Regions from separate parts of the Pseudomonas sp. B19(2017) genome, predicted to be linked through region 3. Evidence: riboswitches for the same ligand, from Rfam matches in the RefSeq annotation. Region 3 holds a riboswitch; each other region holds the start of a gene.
What was found. Region 3 has a riboswitch for cobalamin ahead of CAF70_RS09970 (TonB-dependent siderophore receptor). Riboswitches for the same ligand answer to the same signal wherever they lie in the genome.

Region 1 (3,516 bases), on a different contig from region 3:
GATGATCTGGTAAGCGATGCCCAGCGCCTGCAGGTGACGGATCTGCTCACCGATGGCGCCGTACAGGCTGGGGTCGCCACTGTGTACCCGCGCCACATCCTGGCCTCGCTCATGCGCGCTGCGCATGGCGGCAATGATCTGTTCCAGGTGCAGTTCGGCACTGTTGATCACGGTCTCGGCCTGATGGCCCTCGAGCACGGCGGCCGGCACCAGCGAACCGGCATAGATGATCACCGGGCACTGGCGAATCAGCCGTTGGCCCTTGACCGTGATCAGTTCCGGGTCGCCGGGGCCGGCACCGATGAAGTAGACCGTCATGGAATGTCCTTGCAGGAAAGAGGAGGGTGAAACGTTCAACGGGCCAGGGCGAGGGTAGCCGGGCCCAGTACCTGGCGCGTCAGCAGCAACCTGGCCGTGCCCAACCGCTGGCTGGCGAGTGCCAGTGCCGCACTCTCGGCCACGCCCCAGCAGCCGCTGTGGGCATAGGCTGTGGCGGAACAGTGGCTGAGTTGGTGTGCGTAGGGTTGCAACTGCGCGCAATCGTACAACACCAAGGGCACGTCGAGGCGCTTGGCCAGCTGCTGCAAACCGGGTTCGTCGGCCTTCAGGCTGATGCTGGCGATACCGTTGAGGTCGGCCAACGCCAGGCCCTGATCGTCCAGGGCCTGGCGTAGCAAGGTTTCCAGCGTATCCACCGGGCAACCCTGACGGCAGCCGAAACCGGCGTAGAAGGCTGGCATCAGGCCTGGCTGGAGCGTCGGAACAGCCAGGCGCTGAGCAGGCCCAGGGCCAGCCAGAAGGCGGCGTTGGTCAGCCAGGAGGCGACTTTGAACTGGGCTTCCAGTGCTGCGGGGGCCAGGCTCTCGTGCACCTCGGGTTGCGGTGCACCGATCACATGGGGCATGACCAGCAGTACGGCGCCCAGTGCCTTCAGCAACCCGTGGCGAGCGAACACCAGCAGCGCCAGGCCCAGCGCAGTGGCACTGGCGGTGCCGATCCACCAGGCCTGGCGTTGTCCCAGGTCGGCGGCTGCAGTACCTGGCAGTTCAGGCGGCAGGCCCAGGGTCGGGGCCAGGCAGAACACGGCGAAACCCGCCAGGCCCCACAGTGCACCCGTGCCGGCACGCTTTGGTTCGCGCAGGTTGTAGAGGGCGGTGAGGATCAGGGCGAAGCCGACCGCCACCACCAGGTTGCCGCCGGTGGTGGACAGTACCCGTTGCCAGCCGTCTTCCGGTGACCAGGCTTCGGCGCTGTGTTCATGGCCGGCCACTGCGACAGCATGTTCGTGCTGGGCGGAGGGGGCCGCGGACTCGTAGGTTTCAGCCTCGAGAATCAGCGGGGTGACCCAGAAGCTTTGCAGCAGGGTCAGCAGCAAGGCCGCCAGCAGCCCACTGAAGCCCGCGGTACGGGCAATGCGTGTGATCATCGGGCGTACTCAGTGGCAGGGGAAGGCGGCGCTGTGGCGGGTGTCGTGGGCGGCGTTGTGCACGGCCTCGATGTGCGAGAAACCAGCGAAGTACACCAGGCACAGGCCCAGCAGGCTGGCGCCGACGGCGATGACGACACGCTGGCTGAGGGTGGTGGGGGTAGTAAGGCTGTGTTGCTTGGCACTGGTGACGGGCATGACGCGTTCCTCTGCTTTTTGTGGGCAATGGGCAAGCGCGGCAGCCCCGAGCGTGGCGGCTCAGGGGAATGCAACAGCGCCCGCCCACCGCGGGGTGTTCATGAACGACAGGCCGGTCTCCGGGCTTGCGAGGAGGAGCCAGGCTCCTGGAAGGCGTCACCTTCCCATGCCCGATGACCGGGCACAGTGGTACAGACGCTTCGCTCGCTTACCGTTGCGGGGGCAGCACCGGCCTTGTCCGGCCCTGCTGGAGGGCCTGCAACGCACCGGTTTCCCGTTTCACCCCCATCGGGGGCACCTGAACGCGAGGCATAAGGAGAGCATGGGGGCGGGCTTGGCGTCAATTGCCGTGATGGTAGGGCTTTGGCTTTGCAGTGCCGGGAGCATCCACCCACTCACCCGCGAGCAAACGCCGCCAGCTTGTCCCCATCCAGCCGGTAGCGCACCCACTCATCCTGCGCTTCGGCGCCCAACTTCTCATAGAAGCCAATCGCCGGCTCGTTCCAGTCCAGCACACTCCATTCCAGGCGCCCGCATTTGTTTGCCACCGCCTCGCGGGCAATGTGTTGCAGCAACTGTCGCCCGGCGCCGTCGCCGCGTTGCTCAGGGGTGATGTACAGGTCTTCCAGGTAGATACCGTTGCGGCCTAGCCAGGTCGAGTAGCTATAGAAATACACGGCAAAACCGATTGCCCGGCCATCGCGCTCGCAAATCAGGCTGTGCACGGTGCTGCCCTCGCCGAACAGGCTGTGCTCGATATCGGCAACGCTCGCTATCACCTCGTGGCGGGCACGTTCGTACTCTGCCAGCTCGGTGATGAAGGCCAGGATCTGCTCGGCATCGGCGCGTACGGCAGGGCGAATGGTGAGGCTCATGGTGACGGCTTCCTTGGTCGGGTTGTAGCGGTACAGCAATGTGTATCTATGCAATATAGTGGAACTGTACCGGTCGCACAGGAGGGCGACTCCGTTAGTGTGACAGGACCTGTCAAGAAAGTGGAATGCCTGCCATGCTTGCCTCTGCCGACCTGCTGACCGCCTTCGTGCTGTTTGCCTTCGTATCTTCCATCACACCTGGCCCCAACAACACCATGCTGCTGGCCTCGGGGGTGAACTTCGGTGTGCGTCGCTCGATCCCCCATGCCATGGGTATCAGCGTCGGTTTCATGGTGATGGTGCTGGCCGTAGGCCTGGGCCTGGGCGAGGTGTTCAAGGCCTGGCCAGCGCTGTATACGGTACTGCGCTACACCGGCGCCATCTACCTGCTGTACCTGGCCTGGAAGATCGCCACCTCCGGGCCGGTCGGCACAGCCTCGTCCAGGGCCCGCAAACCGCTGGGCTTCTGGGGGGCGGCGGCATTCCAGTGGGTCAACCCGAAGGCTTGGGTGATGGCGGTAGGGGCGATAACCACCTACACACCGGCGCAAGGCTATGTGACCAACGTGATTGTCATTGCCGCCTTGTTCGCCTTGGTCAACCTGCCCAGCGTGGGGGTTTGGGTAATGTTTGGCAGCGCCCTGCGCAACCTGTTGCAGAATCCGCGCTGGCTGATGCTGTTCAATGTCCTGATGGCCTTGCTGCTGGTGATTTCACTGTACCCGCTGCTATTTGTAGAATCGGCGTTTTCCTGACCTCGCGAGTACAGTAGCCGATGCAGTTGATCCCCTGGTCTCACGAATGCGCCGAAGGCTTCACGCTGCGTGGCTGGCGAACCCCGGCCAGTGGCAAGCCGCTGCTGCACTTTCTGCACGGCAACGGCTTCTGCTGCCTGGCCTACCAGCCGTTGCTGATGCGCCTGGGCGAGCACTTCGACCTGTGGCTCAGCGATGTCCAGGGGCATGGTGACAGTGACCACGGCGGGGTGTTTCGTGGCTGGAACCGCACCGCTGCGCT
Region 2 (3,516 bases), on a different contig from region 3:
CTGCTCGGGGTGCCACTGCGGGTACCAGTCCTCCAGCGCCGCGCTACCCTTCTGCGGGTGGTACACCGCCGTGCGCGGCAACGGCTGCGGCTCGTCCCAGGTATAGTCGCGGCCCAGCCATTGGTTGGCCAGGCAGTTGAACAGGTTGATGGCGTTGGCCTTGCCGCCCTGGCGCAGGTAGTGCCAGAGGCGCTCGGCCTGCGCGCCGCTGACAGTGCCCAGGCTGGTCAGCTCCGGGTCCGGGCGGTCGTCGCCCGGCACCAAAATCAGCTGCACGCCACGGGCAGCCAGCTCGACCAGTTGCTCGACACCATAGCGCCAGTAGCCAACGCCACCGTGCAGCGACACCAGAATGACCTTGGCATGGCGCAGCACTTCGTCAAAGTATAGATCGACCGAGGCGTGGTTCTGCACCTGCATCGGGTTGGCCAGGCGCAGGCTGGGGAAATCCTCGGGCAATTGCTCGGCGGTATCGGCGAGCAATGCCAGGTGCGAATCGCCGCTGCAGAGAATCACCAGCTCGGCGGGCGTCTGGCCGAGGTCGGCAATGCTGTCATCCGGCACGAAGCCGCCGGGCTGGGTCCGCAGCAGGTGCATGGGTCAGGCGCCCAGGGCCTGGCGCAGGCGCGCTTCAAGCTGGGCGGCATCGAGGTCCTGGCCGATCAGCACCAGGCGGGTGATGCGCGGCTCGTCGGCGCGCCAGGCGCGGTCGAAGTGCTTGTCGAAACGGGTCCCCACGCCTTGCACCAGCAGGCGCATCGGTTTGCCCGGGATGGCAGCGAAGCCTTTGGCACGCAGGATGCCGAACTCCACAACCAATTGGGTCAGGGCGTCGAGCAGCAGGCTTTCGTCGGCTTCCGGCAGGTCAATGGAGATGGAATCAAAGGCGTCGTGGTCATGATCGTCATGGTCGTCGCCGTCGTGGTGCGAGTCGTGGTGAGTACGGCGGCCATCGATGTGCGCCTCGGACTCGGCACCCACGCCCAGCAGTACTTCCAGTGGCAGCTTGCCGCTGCTGGCTTCGACCACTTTCACCGCTGGCGGCAGTTCTTCGGCGACTTCGGCGCGGACCTTGGCCAGGCCTTCGGCGTCGATCAGGTCGGCTTTGTTCAGCACCACCAGGTCGGCGCTGGCCAGCTGGTCGGCGAACAGCTCGTGCAGCGGCGATTCGTGGTCCAGGTTAGGGTCGAGCTTGCGCTGGGCATCGACCTGGTCCGGGTAGGCGGCGAAGGTGCCGGCAGCCACAGCCGGGCTATCGACCACGGTGATTACCGCGTCGACGGTGCAGGCATTGCGGATTTCCGGCCACTGGAAGGCTTGCACCAGAGGTTTGGGCAGGGCCAGGCCGCTGGTTTCGATGAGAATATGGTCCAGGTCGCCACGGCGTGCCACCAGCTCCCGCATTACCGGGAAGAATTCTTCCTGCACGGTGCAGCACAGGCAGCCGTTGGCCAGCTCGTAGACGCGGCCGCTGGCTTCTTCCTCGGTGCAACCGATGCTGCACTGTTTGAGGATTTCGCCATCGATGCCCAGCTCGCCGAACTCGTTGACGATCACCGCGATGCGGCGGCCCTGGGCGTTGTCGAGCATGTGGCGCAGCAAGGTAGTCTTGCCCGAGCCGAGGAAGCCGGTGACGATGGTGACGGGGAGCTTGGCCAGTGTTTTCATGTCGCATTGCCCTTGGCAGTGTGGCGCGGGCATGCAGGACGACAGCCGCGGGCCAGGTCGGCCGGGCTTGTTCGCCACCGGATCACCCCGCCCGGTTGAAAGTCGAAAACGTGACGAGGCAGGTCTCCTGGCTCGCACCGTTCCATGTGCCCGCTGGAGCAGCAGGCTGGCGGGATGACGCCTTCCCGCGCGCGGGCGCAGTGGCTGTGTCGATCCGTTGTCGGTGCTTACAGTTGCGGGGGCAGCCGCGGCTTGTACCGCGTTCCCGTCTTAGCTTCGGCCTGGCCGAAGAACCTCGAAGTGGCAAGGCTACGCAGTGGCTGGCGGGTGGTCAACCATTGCTGTCGGGCCGGCCGACAACAATTGACGCGACTGCGTTACAGTGGTGGCTTTGAGCAGCGAGGCCCACCGGTGAAACCCCTGAACAAGCGCGATATTGCACGCCTGGAGCGTGAACTGGTGGTTTGCCTGACCGAAGCCTGCGAAACAGCAAAGGCGGAAATCGTTGGTTTCAGCTGGCTTACCCACCGTCTGGCTCCCGAAGATTTTCCGGCCAGCCTGCGCATTACCTGGGTGTTCGAGCGAGAGGCCGACAAGGCCACCGCTTTGGCGGGCGACGCGAAGGTGCGCATGCTGGCGCTGACGGGCCTTGCGCTGGAGCAGGCCGGCATTCAGCTGGACCATCCGGCCTGGCATGTTCGGTTTGACAGTGAAGAGGCCTGCCAGCAGAACCACGGGGGCGACTGGAGCAAGCGCTTGATGGGGCGCTGAACCAGGGCATGCGCGCTCCTACAAGGGCCGCAGTGCATTCGCGGAATCTGTTTTCGCGCGACAACGATGCCTCTTTCCGTTAGGCTACGCATTCCACTTTCACGAGGTGTTCGTCCAATGCGCCATTGATGCCGCCGTCCCTTCGACGGCCAGTCTTCAGCCTCCGGTTCGCCCCGGAGATGTCGCGGCATTTGTGGAGTTGTGCATGACGAACACGTCGATCCTGACGCTGGACAGCGTCTCCTTGGCCTTGCCTGACGGCAGGCTGTTGTTTACCGACCTCAGCGAAACCTTCGACCAACGCCGCACCGGCCTGGTCGGGCGCAACGGCGTGGGCAAGAGCCTGCTCGGGCAGATACTTGCCGGCCAGCGCGAGCCCAGCAGGGGCCAGTGTCGGCGCCTTGGGCGCATCCATCTTCTGGACCAGCAGGTGATCGAGCACAGCACCACGGTTGCCGACCTGGCCCAGGTGGGCTCGGTGCTCGCTGCGCTGGAGCGCATCGAGCAAGGCAGCGTCGCAGCCAGTGACTTCGACACCGTTGGCGAACGCTGGGATATCCGCGAGCAATTGCAGGGGCAGCTGCAACGGCACGGCCTGGGGCAGCTTGACTGGCACCAGCCCGCCCACAGCATGAGCGGCGGTCAGGCCATGCGCGTGGCGCTGGTCGGCGCCTGGCTCAGCGAAGCGGACTACCTGATCCTCGACGAACCGAGCAATCACCTGGACAGCAACGCCCGCGCCCAGTTGCTGGGCATGATCCAGGCCTGGGACCGAGGCCTGCTGGTGATCAGCCACGACCGCAGCCTGCTGGCGCACATGCAGCGCATCGTCGAGTTGTCCAGCCTGGGTTTGCAGGCCTTCGGCGGCGACTACAGCTTCTATTCAGCACAGAAGACCAGCCAGACCGAACAGGCCCAACAGCAACTTGCCCGGCTGAAACAGGAGCAACAACGCCAGGCCCGTGAACGGCAGCGTCAGCGCGAAGACCTGGAGCGTCATCAAGCGCGGGCCGGGCGCCAGGCCAGGTGCGCCAATCAGGCCAGGATACTGCTCGACCGCCAACAGCAGCGCAGCCA
Region 3 (3,516 bases):
GGCCAATGTCCATTCGCCCCGTCCCTCCCAGAAGCGCTGCTTGAGGCCCACTTCGGTCTGCCTGGCCTCGGTCAGGTCGTAGTGCATCTGCTTGGCGTTCAGACTTACAAGGTTGTCGACCCCATCCTCGCTGGTGGCGTACTGGCCATACAACGACAGGTCGTCGCTGACCGCGAACACCAGCCCGGCACGCCAGTTGCCACCTTGCAGGCTCTGGTCGCTGCGGCTGTCGTCTGTCAGCTTTGCCTGGTCGATGTGGTTCTGGTCGCGGCGCACGCCGGTGACCAGTGACAAGCGTTCGCTCAACTGCAGGCGGTTTTCGGCGAACAGGGCGAAGGTGTGGGTGGTGGACAGCGTTTGCGGGCGCAGCGGCGAGGCGCTGTGGAACCAACCCGGCTGCGGCTGCCACGGGTCGACGTAGTCGCCGCCCACATCGTTGTAGGGCGCGTTGCTGTCGACGTTGAAACGGACCTTGTTGTACTCGGCGCCGACCACGGTCCTGCTGGCCAGGCCGAACAACGTGTGATCGAGGGTGAAGGCCTGGCGATCGCCGAACTGTTCCTGGTTGTGCTTGATTTCCAGGTAACTGCCGCGCAGCAACTGCTGGTGCTCGGCGTCCCAGCTGTAGTCCTCGGCGTTGCGCCAGTGACGGCGGCTCTTGATGTAGTACAGCTGGTTGCTGGTGCTGAGGTGGTCGTTCAACGTCCAGTCAGTGTTCAGGCGGGTCCATTCATCGACGTAATGCTGCACATCGTCCTGCACGTTGTAGTTCTTGTTGCGCAGGCTGCTGCGGTAGTGGCCGTCAATCAGCGGGGTGCCGTAGTAGTTGGCAGGCTTCGCATCGCCCCGGTCGTGGGCGAGGGTGAAGCTGAGATCGTCGCTGGCGTCGAAGCGCAGCGCGGCGCTTAGCGCCATGCTGCGTGACGGAGTGCGATCGACCCAACCGTTACCGGCTTGCTGGTTCAGGGCCAGGCGGTAGCTCAGGCGCTCGCCGAGGCTGCCGCCGCTGTCCAGGCCGAGCTGCTGGCGGTCCCACGAACCGTAGCCCAGGCGCAGGTGGTTGTGTACCTCGCCGGCAAACGGCTTTTTCGGTGTCACATTGACCACCGCCCCGGTGGCGCCTTCGCCATACAGCACCGAGGCCGGGCCACGAATCACATCGATGCGCTCGACCATCCAAGGGTCGACCGGGAACGTCTGGGTACCGGCACCGGTGTACAGGCGTGCGCCGTCGAACAAGGTCATCACCGAGCTGTGCCCGGTAAAGCCGCGGGCGGATAGGCCCGTGCCGCCGTCGCCCGGGGAACCCACATAGCTGATACCCGGTGAACGGGTCACCGCGTCCTGTACGGTGAGGTTGTTGCGCTGCTGGATCTGCTCGGCGCTGATGCTGCTGGTGCTGGCCGGTGTTTCCAGGGCGCTGAGGCCCAGGCGCGAGCCAGCCTGGGTCGGGGTGGCCAGGTCGATGGCGTGGCTGCCCTGGGTATCGGTGATAGCCGTGGAGGGCAGGGCCAGTGGCTCTCGGTCGAGGTCATCGGCCAGGGCCGGCAGGGACACGGCCAGGCAGGCCGCAAGGGGGTGAAGCTTGAAGGTACGGGACATGTCGTTCCACTACTGCAGGAATGAATGGATCCCGGTGGAAAACACGCAAAGGCACACCGTGCAGCAGGGGCGCACACGGATACCGGCCTGCGCCCGCCCACCGCGGGTTGCCAAGTGAAGCTCCAGGCCGGTCTCCGGGCTTGCGAGGGGCATGAAACCTTCACCTTCCCATGCAGGTGCACAGTGGTATCTCGAAGGGTTCGCTCGCTTACCGTTGCGGGGGCAGCGCCGGACTTGTCGTGGGCAACACGACGCACCGGCTTCCCGTTTCACCCTGCGCACGGCGGCGCAGGGCACCTGAAACTGGCGCGCATCTGACCATTGAAACGCGGGGGCGTCAAATTCGCTGGGGTTATTGGCGGGGTGGTGGGCAGGTCCGGCCTCTTCGCGGGCTTGCCCGCTCCCACAGGTACAGCGCTGCTCTCAGGCCTTGCGCAGTACTTGTGGGAACGGGCAAGCCCGCGAAGAGGCCAGGCCTGCGAGAGAAGGCTAGCGCCCGCGCCGCCGCGATACCCGCGCCTCGATATTCTTGCGCCCGATCAGCAGCGGTGGCTTCTCCACCACTGGCTCATCCGCCAGCCACTTGTACATCACCAGGCAGTCCACCAGCCCCAGGCGGGCGTGGCGATAGGCCTTGGGCAAGCGGCCAACGGTTTCGAAGCCCAGCTTGTGCCACAGCGCCACAGCCACCTCATTGGTGGCCACCACAGAGTTGAACTGCAGGGCCAGAAAGCCTTCCTGGCGCGCCTGTTTCTGTGAGTGCTCGCACATCAACTTCGCCACGCCCCGGCCGCGTGCCGACTCACAGACCATGTAGCCACAATTGCCCACGTGCCCGCCAGGCCCGGCGGCATTGGCCTTGAGGTAATAGGAACCCAGCAGCTTGCCGTCTTCCTCGGCCACCAGCGTGCGCATGGGCAGCTCCAGCCACAGCTGGCGAGCCTGATCGAAGCTCAGGTTCGGGTCGAATGCGTAGGTTTCACGGGCCTGGACAATGGCCTGGAAGGTGGGCCAGAAGTGTTTGAAATCTTCCGGGGTCATGGGGCGGATGTGGATCATGCGGGTTCCTGCAAGGGCTGGGCCGCCCAGTCTGGGTGGCGCGGCGCCGTCGCGCAAGGGCGGCGACGCCATTTGCATTCATCCGTTGGCCTTGCCCACTGCATCCATGGCCCGTGCCGAGTAGACCAGCGCGGCACCGGCGTTCATCGCCACGGCCACGCCGAGTGCCTCGGCGATTTCCTCGCGGCTGGCGCCGTGCTTGACGGCCTGCTGCGAGTGCACGGCAATGCAGCCGTCGCAGCGGGTGGTGACTGCCACGGCTAGGGAGATCAGCTCGCGGGTCTTGGCGTCCAGGTGGTTGGTCTTGGCCCCCGCGCCGCTGGCGGTCATATAGCCTGCCACGGTGTCAGGGGAAAGCTGCTTGAGATCGCCGATGCCGGCCATCAACTGCTTACGGTAGGCGTCCCAGTCCATCATGCTCATCGTCTTCACCTTGGGGAGGTTGCGAGTGGAGCTTTCAGGCTAGTCGAAGAGTGGGGAGTGTGAGACTTGTACTTTGGTTGGTTGCGCGCAGGCCCTTGGGCTGCGCGCTCCCACACCGGTCAGATGTAGATGAACACCAGCACCAATGCCGCGACGAACGCCCACTTCTCCAGGTAGTAGCGGGTGCGGTTGCGCTTCTTCAGCGCCTTGCCACGTTCGCGGATCTTGTAGATGCGGATGAACAGCCGGTTGATGCCACCGGTCTTGTCGCCGGCATCGTTGGGGGCGGCGGCAGCGGCCATGACGTTGCGGCTGAACCAGCGGTTGAACGCGGTTGCCCAGCGGTACTTGAGCGGGCGTTCGATGTCGCAGAACAGGATGATGCGGTTGTGCTCGGTGGTATTGGCCGCGTAGTGGATGTAGGTCTCGTCG
Region 4 (3,516 bases), on a different contig from region 3:
CGTGGTGGTGCAGCTCGGGATAACCGCCCGGCAGGTACAGGCTGTCCACGGCAGGCAATTCGTGGTCATGCAGCGGCGAGAAAAACTCAAGCTGCGCGCCCAGGTTGCGCAGCAGGTCGAGGTTGGCGCCATAGGTGAAGGCAAAGGCCTCGTCCCGCGCCACGCCGATGCGCACACCGGTCAACGAGGCAGCACTGGCTTGCGGTTCGGGTTCGGCAAAGTTCACTGGCGGCGGCAAAGCAGCATCGCAACTGGCGCCAAGCGCCTCGGCAGCGGCATCCAGGCGCGCGTCCAGGTCGTTCAGTTCGCTGGCCTGGACCAGCCCCAGGTGGCGGCTAGGCAGCTCGATACCACGCTCGCGGGACAAACCGCCATACCAGCGCAGACCTTCGGTCAGGCTGCCTTCCAGCAATTGCGCGTGGCGCAGGCTGCCTACCCGATTGGCCAGCACACCGGCAAACGGCAGGTCCGCCTGGTAGCGTGCCAAGCCCAAGGCCAGCGCGCCGAAGGTCTGGGCCATGGCCGTGCCGTCGATCACCGCCAGTACCGGCACGCCGAAGTGGCGCGCCAGATCGGCGCTGGACGGCGTGCCATCGAACAGCCCCATCACCCCTTCGATCAGTATCAGGTCGGCCTCGCCGGCTGCTTCCCACAGCAGGCGGCGGCTTTCCCCGGCGCCGATCATCCACAGGTCGAGCTGGTACACCGGCGCGCCGCTGGCCCGCTCGAGGATCATCGGGTCGAGAAAGTCGGGCCCGCACTTGAACACCCGTACCTTGCGTCCGAGGTTGCGGTGCAGCCGGGCCAGGGCGGCGGTTACGGTGGTCTTGCCCTGGCCAGAGGCGGGTGCCGCGATCAGTACGGCAGGGCAATGACGGGGCTGGCTCACAGTTCCACGCCCTTCTGTGCACGGATGCCGGCCTGGAAGGCGTGCTTGAGCATGCCCATCTCGGTCACGGTGTCGGCCAGCTCGATCATCTCGGGTTTCGCGGCACGTCCAGTGACGATCACATGCTGCATCGGCGGCCGGGCCTGGATATCGGACAGCACCTGATCAAGGTCAAGGTAGCCGTGCTTGAGGGCGATGTTCAGTTCATCGAGCACCACGAAATGCACGCTCGGGTCTTGCAGCAACTGGCGCGACACGACCCAGGCCGCTTCGGCGGCGGCGATATCGCGCTGGCGGTCCTGGGTTTCCCAGGTAAAGCCCTCGCCCATCACGTGGTAGCGCACCTGCTCGGGGAAGCGGCGGAAGAACAGCTCTTCGCCGGTGCTGTTGCGGCCCTTGATGAACTGCACCACACCGCACTGCATGCCATGGCCCAGTGCGCGCGCGAGCATGCCGAAGGCCGAACTGCTCTTGCCCTTGCCATTGCCTGTCAGCACCAGCAGCAGGCCGCACTCGTTGGGGGAATTGGCGATGCGTTCGTCGATGATCGCCTTTTTGCGCTGCATGCGCGCCAGGTGGCGTTCGTCGCGTTCGGTGGGTTCGCTCATCAGGGTTCTCCGCTGGCTGGCGCCACGGCAAGGCGCGGCGACAGGTAATAGGCGGGCAAACGGAGAACGCGCAGGGGCCGTGGCCGGACGCCACAGTGCACCGCGCATCACCCTCCGTGATGCCGTTGGCAGTATCAGGCCGGTCTCCGGGCTTGTGAGCGGGCCTTGGCCCAGGCCTGCGCGCCTTCCCGGGCATACACCCAGTGGCTCTGCGCGGCCGCGACTCACCTACCGTTGCGGGGGCAGCGCCGGAATCGCGCCATGCTGGCGCCCACCGGCTTCCCAGTTTCACCCTGCCCAGACGGGGCTGGCAGGGCACCTGAAACACGCGCGAAGGTTAGAGGGTTGCACCGGGAGCGTCAATCAAAGCGGGGCGCTTTGCAGTCGAACAGGCATTGCCCGGGTAATGGCCAATTCACCGGGTTGTGCCACACTGGATCCAGTGATATCACATAGCCATCACTTTCGGCTGAACGCGATCACAACGACAACAGGAGAGCGCAGCATGCGAGGCCAGATCATCAACAACCCGCGCCTTGAGTTTCTCGCCCCGGTGCTGGAGCGCTGGGGTGACTGCATCGACCGGTTCAACCAGTTTGCCGGCGATGCCGAAGCACCGTACTGGCATGGGGCAGCCGCCAATACCGGGTTGCTTGCCGCGGCGGCCTGGCAGGCGGAGCTGGCGGCACTGCAGCAGTTTGCCGGCAAGAAGCAGCGCGATGAAGGTGAATACGAAGCGCGCTGCGACCTGTCGATCAATAGTGCCGATGAAGCGCTGTACCTCAGTGTCAGTCAGCGCTGGCCGAAAATCGCCCGACTGGACCTGGCCGACGCCCTGCAGCAGACCGCTGCCCTCGCCCGCCAGGTAGCCTACCCCAGCCAGTTGAAGGCCGGAGCGCTGTTCATCAGCCCGTGGAAGGCCGGCCAGCACGCCAGCCCCGAGGAACTGCAGGACCTGGTAGAAGATTTGCAGAAACATACCGCCTGCGCCATCGCCTGGTACTTCCCCTATGCCTATCGCAAGTTGCACAACGAGCTGGGGCAATATTTCCCGGGGGTGGCGTTGCTGCTCAAGCAGGCTTGAATCAACTCCGGCGCAGGCCGGAACTGGAACCCGTTTCGCAAGCGCGACGTGGCCTATGTGGGAGCGGGCGTGCCCGCGAAGAATTCAACGCGGTGGCTGGCACCGGCTGCGCCGGTGTTCGCGGGCACGCCCGCTCCCACAGAGCCCCTGCTAAACCTTTCAGTTATATGCGGCTCCATGGGAGCGCGGCCGATGCCGCGATTGGTCTGCGCGCCTTTCAGGCCTTAACGCATCATGCCGAGTTCGGCATCATCCAGCAGCGCTTTGCCCAAGGCGCAAAGGTAGTGCGCGGCCCAGATCAGCTTTGGCTTGTCTTCCATCAGGCCGTCGATGGTCAGGTCCCGTGCATAGCCAATCAATTCCGAGGCTTGTTCGCGGGCGTTCTGGCATGAGATGCCGGGTTCGATGCGGAACAGGGGGTGGGTCTGGTTTTCACCTTGAAAGAATATGGTTTTGCCGACTGTGCATTTCGTTTCTTCGGTGGTCATTTAAGGCTCCTGTCGTAGTGAAGCGACCACCAACAGCGGCTAAACAGTATGGTGGCAGCTGTACGTGGGTTAGCCGACCGGGACGTCAGGCACCCGGCGCACCCGCAGGTGCCCCACGCACAGCCGCCATAAGGCGCCAATGCCGATTACTCGGTATTGCACGGCTGCGGTGTCTGACGATTTCGGGCGGCTAACCCGGTCATTGAAGGTCAACGACATGCCGAGACTAGAGACCGCATTTGGCGCGCGCAACAGAGAATAGGCGTTGGGAGTATCTTTGGGAAACGGCCTACAAGAAAGGTATTAAATCTGATTCTTGGGCTCGCCTCCACGCCGCCTTTGCAAGAGCAGCGGCGCATCTCACTGGCACATTGAGTCACCACCAGACCTGCTTGCTCTTGCTCTTGATCTTGATCTTGATCTTGATCTTGATCTTGATCTTGATCT

Region 1: it holds a riboswitch for cobalamin, as region 3 does, so the genes downstream of both, CAF70_RS12005 (CbtB domain-containing protein) here and CAF70_RS09970 (TonB-dependent siderophore receptor) in region 3, are expected to answer to the same signal.
Region 2: it holds a riboswitch for cobalamin, as region 3 does, so the genes downstream of both, cobW (cobalamin biosynthesis protein CobW) here and CAF70_RS09970 (TonB-dependent siderophore receptor) in region 3, are expected to answer to the same signal.
Region 4: it holds a riboswitch for cobalamin, as region 3 does, so the genes downstream of both, cobO (cob(I)yrinic acid a,c-diamide adenosyltransferase) here and CAF70_RS09970 (TonB-dependent siderophore receptor) in region 3, are expected to answer to the same signal.

Annotation. Positions count from the first base shown of each region.
Region 1 is NZ_NEJR01000007.1:18,066-21,581, forward strand. Features, by position in the region: gene cobM (precorrin-4 C(11)-methyltransferase) at 1-318, opposite strand, end outside; gene CAF70_RS11995 (cobalamin biosynthesis protein) at 354-740, opposite strand; gene CAF70_RS12000 (CbtA family protein) at 740-1,426, opposite strand; gene CAF70_RS12005 (CbtB domain-containing protein) at 1,436-1,624, opposite strand; cobalamin riboswitch at 1,717-1,941, opposite strand; gene CAF70_RS12010 (GNAT family N-acetyltransferase) at 2,020-2,499, opposite strand; gene CAF70_RS12015 (LysE family translocator) at 2,625-3,254, shown strand; gene CAF70_RS12020 (alpha/beta fold hydrolase) at 3,275-3,516, shown strand, end outside.
Region 2 is NZ_NEJR01000003.1:233,994-237,509, reverse strand. Features, by position in the region: gene cobN (cobaltochelatase subunit CobN) at 1-597, opposite strand, end outside; gene cobW (cobalamin biosynthesis protein CobW) at 601-1,668, opposite strand; cobalamin riboswitch at 1,768-1,981, opposite strand; gene CAF70_RS06880 (hypothetical protein) at 2,080-2,439, shown strand; gene CAF70_RS06875 (ATP-binding cassette domain-containing protein) at 2,645-3,516, shown strand, end outside.
Region 3 is NZ_NEJR01000005.1:164,473-167,988, reverse strand. Features, by position in the region: gene CAF70_RS09970 (TonB-dependent siderophore receptor) at 1-1,602, opposite strand, end outside; cobalamin riboswitch at 1,710-1,918, opposite strand; gene CAF70_RS09965 (GNAT family N-acetyltransferase) at 2,092-2,661, opposite strand; gene CAF70_RS09960 (carboxymuconolactone decarboxylase family protein) at 2,740-3,084, opposite strand; gene lpxO (lipid A hydroxylase LpxO) at 3,204-3,516, opposite strand, start outside.
Region 4 is NZ_NEJR01000036.1:10,196-13,711, forward strand. Features, by position in the region: gene CAF70_RS25825 (cobyrinate a,c-diamide synthase) at 1-889, opposite strand, end outside; gene cobO (cob(I)yrinic acid a,c-diamide adenosyltransferase) at 886-1,497, opposite strand; cobalamin riboswitch at 1,617-1,835, opposite strand; gene CAF70_RS25835 (hypothetical protein) at 2,003-2,581, shown strand; gene CAF70_RS25845 (DUF3077 domain-containing protein) at 2,806-3,069, opposite strand; gene CAF70_RS25850 (hypothetical protein) at 3,446-3,516, opposite strand, start outside.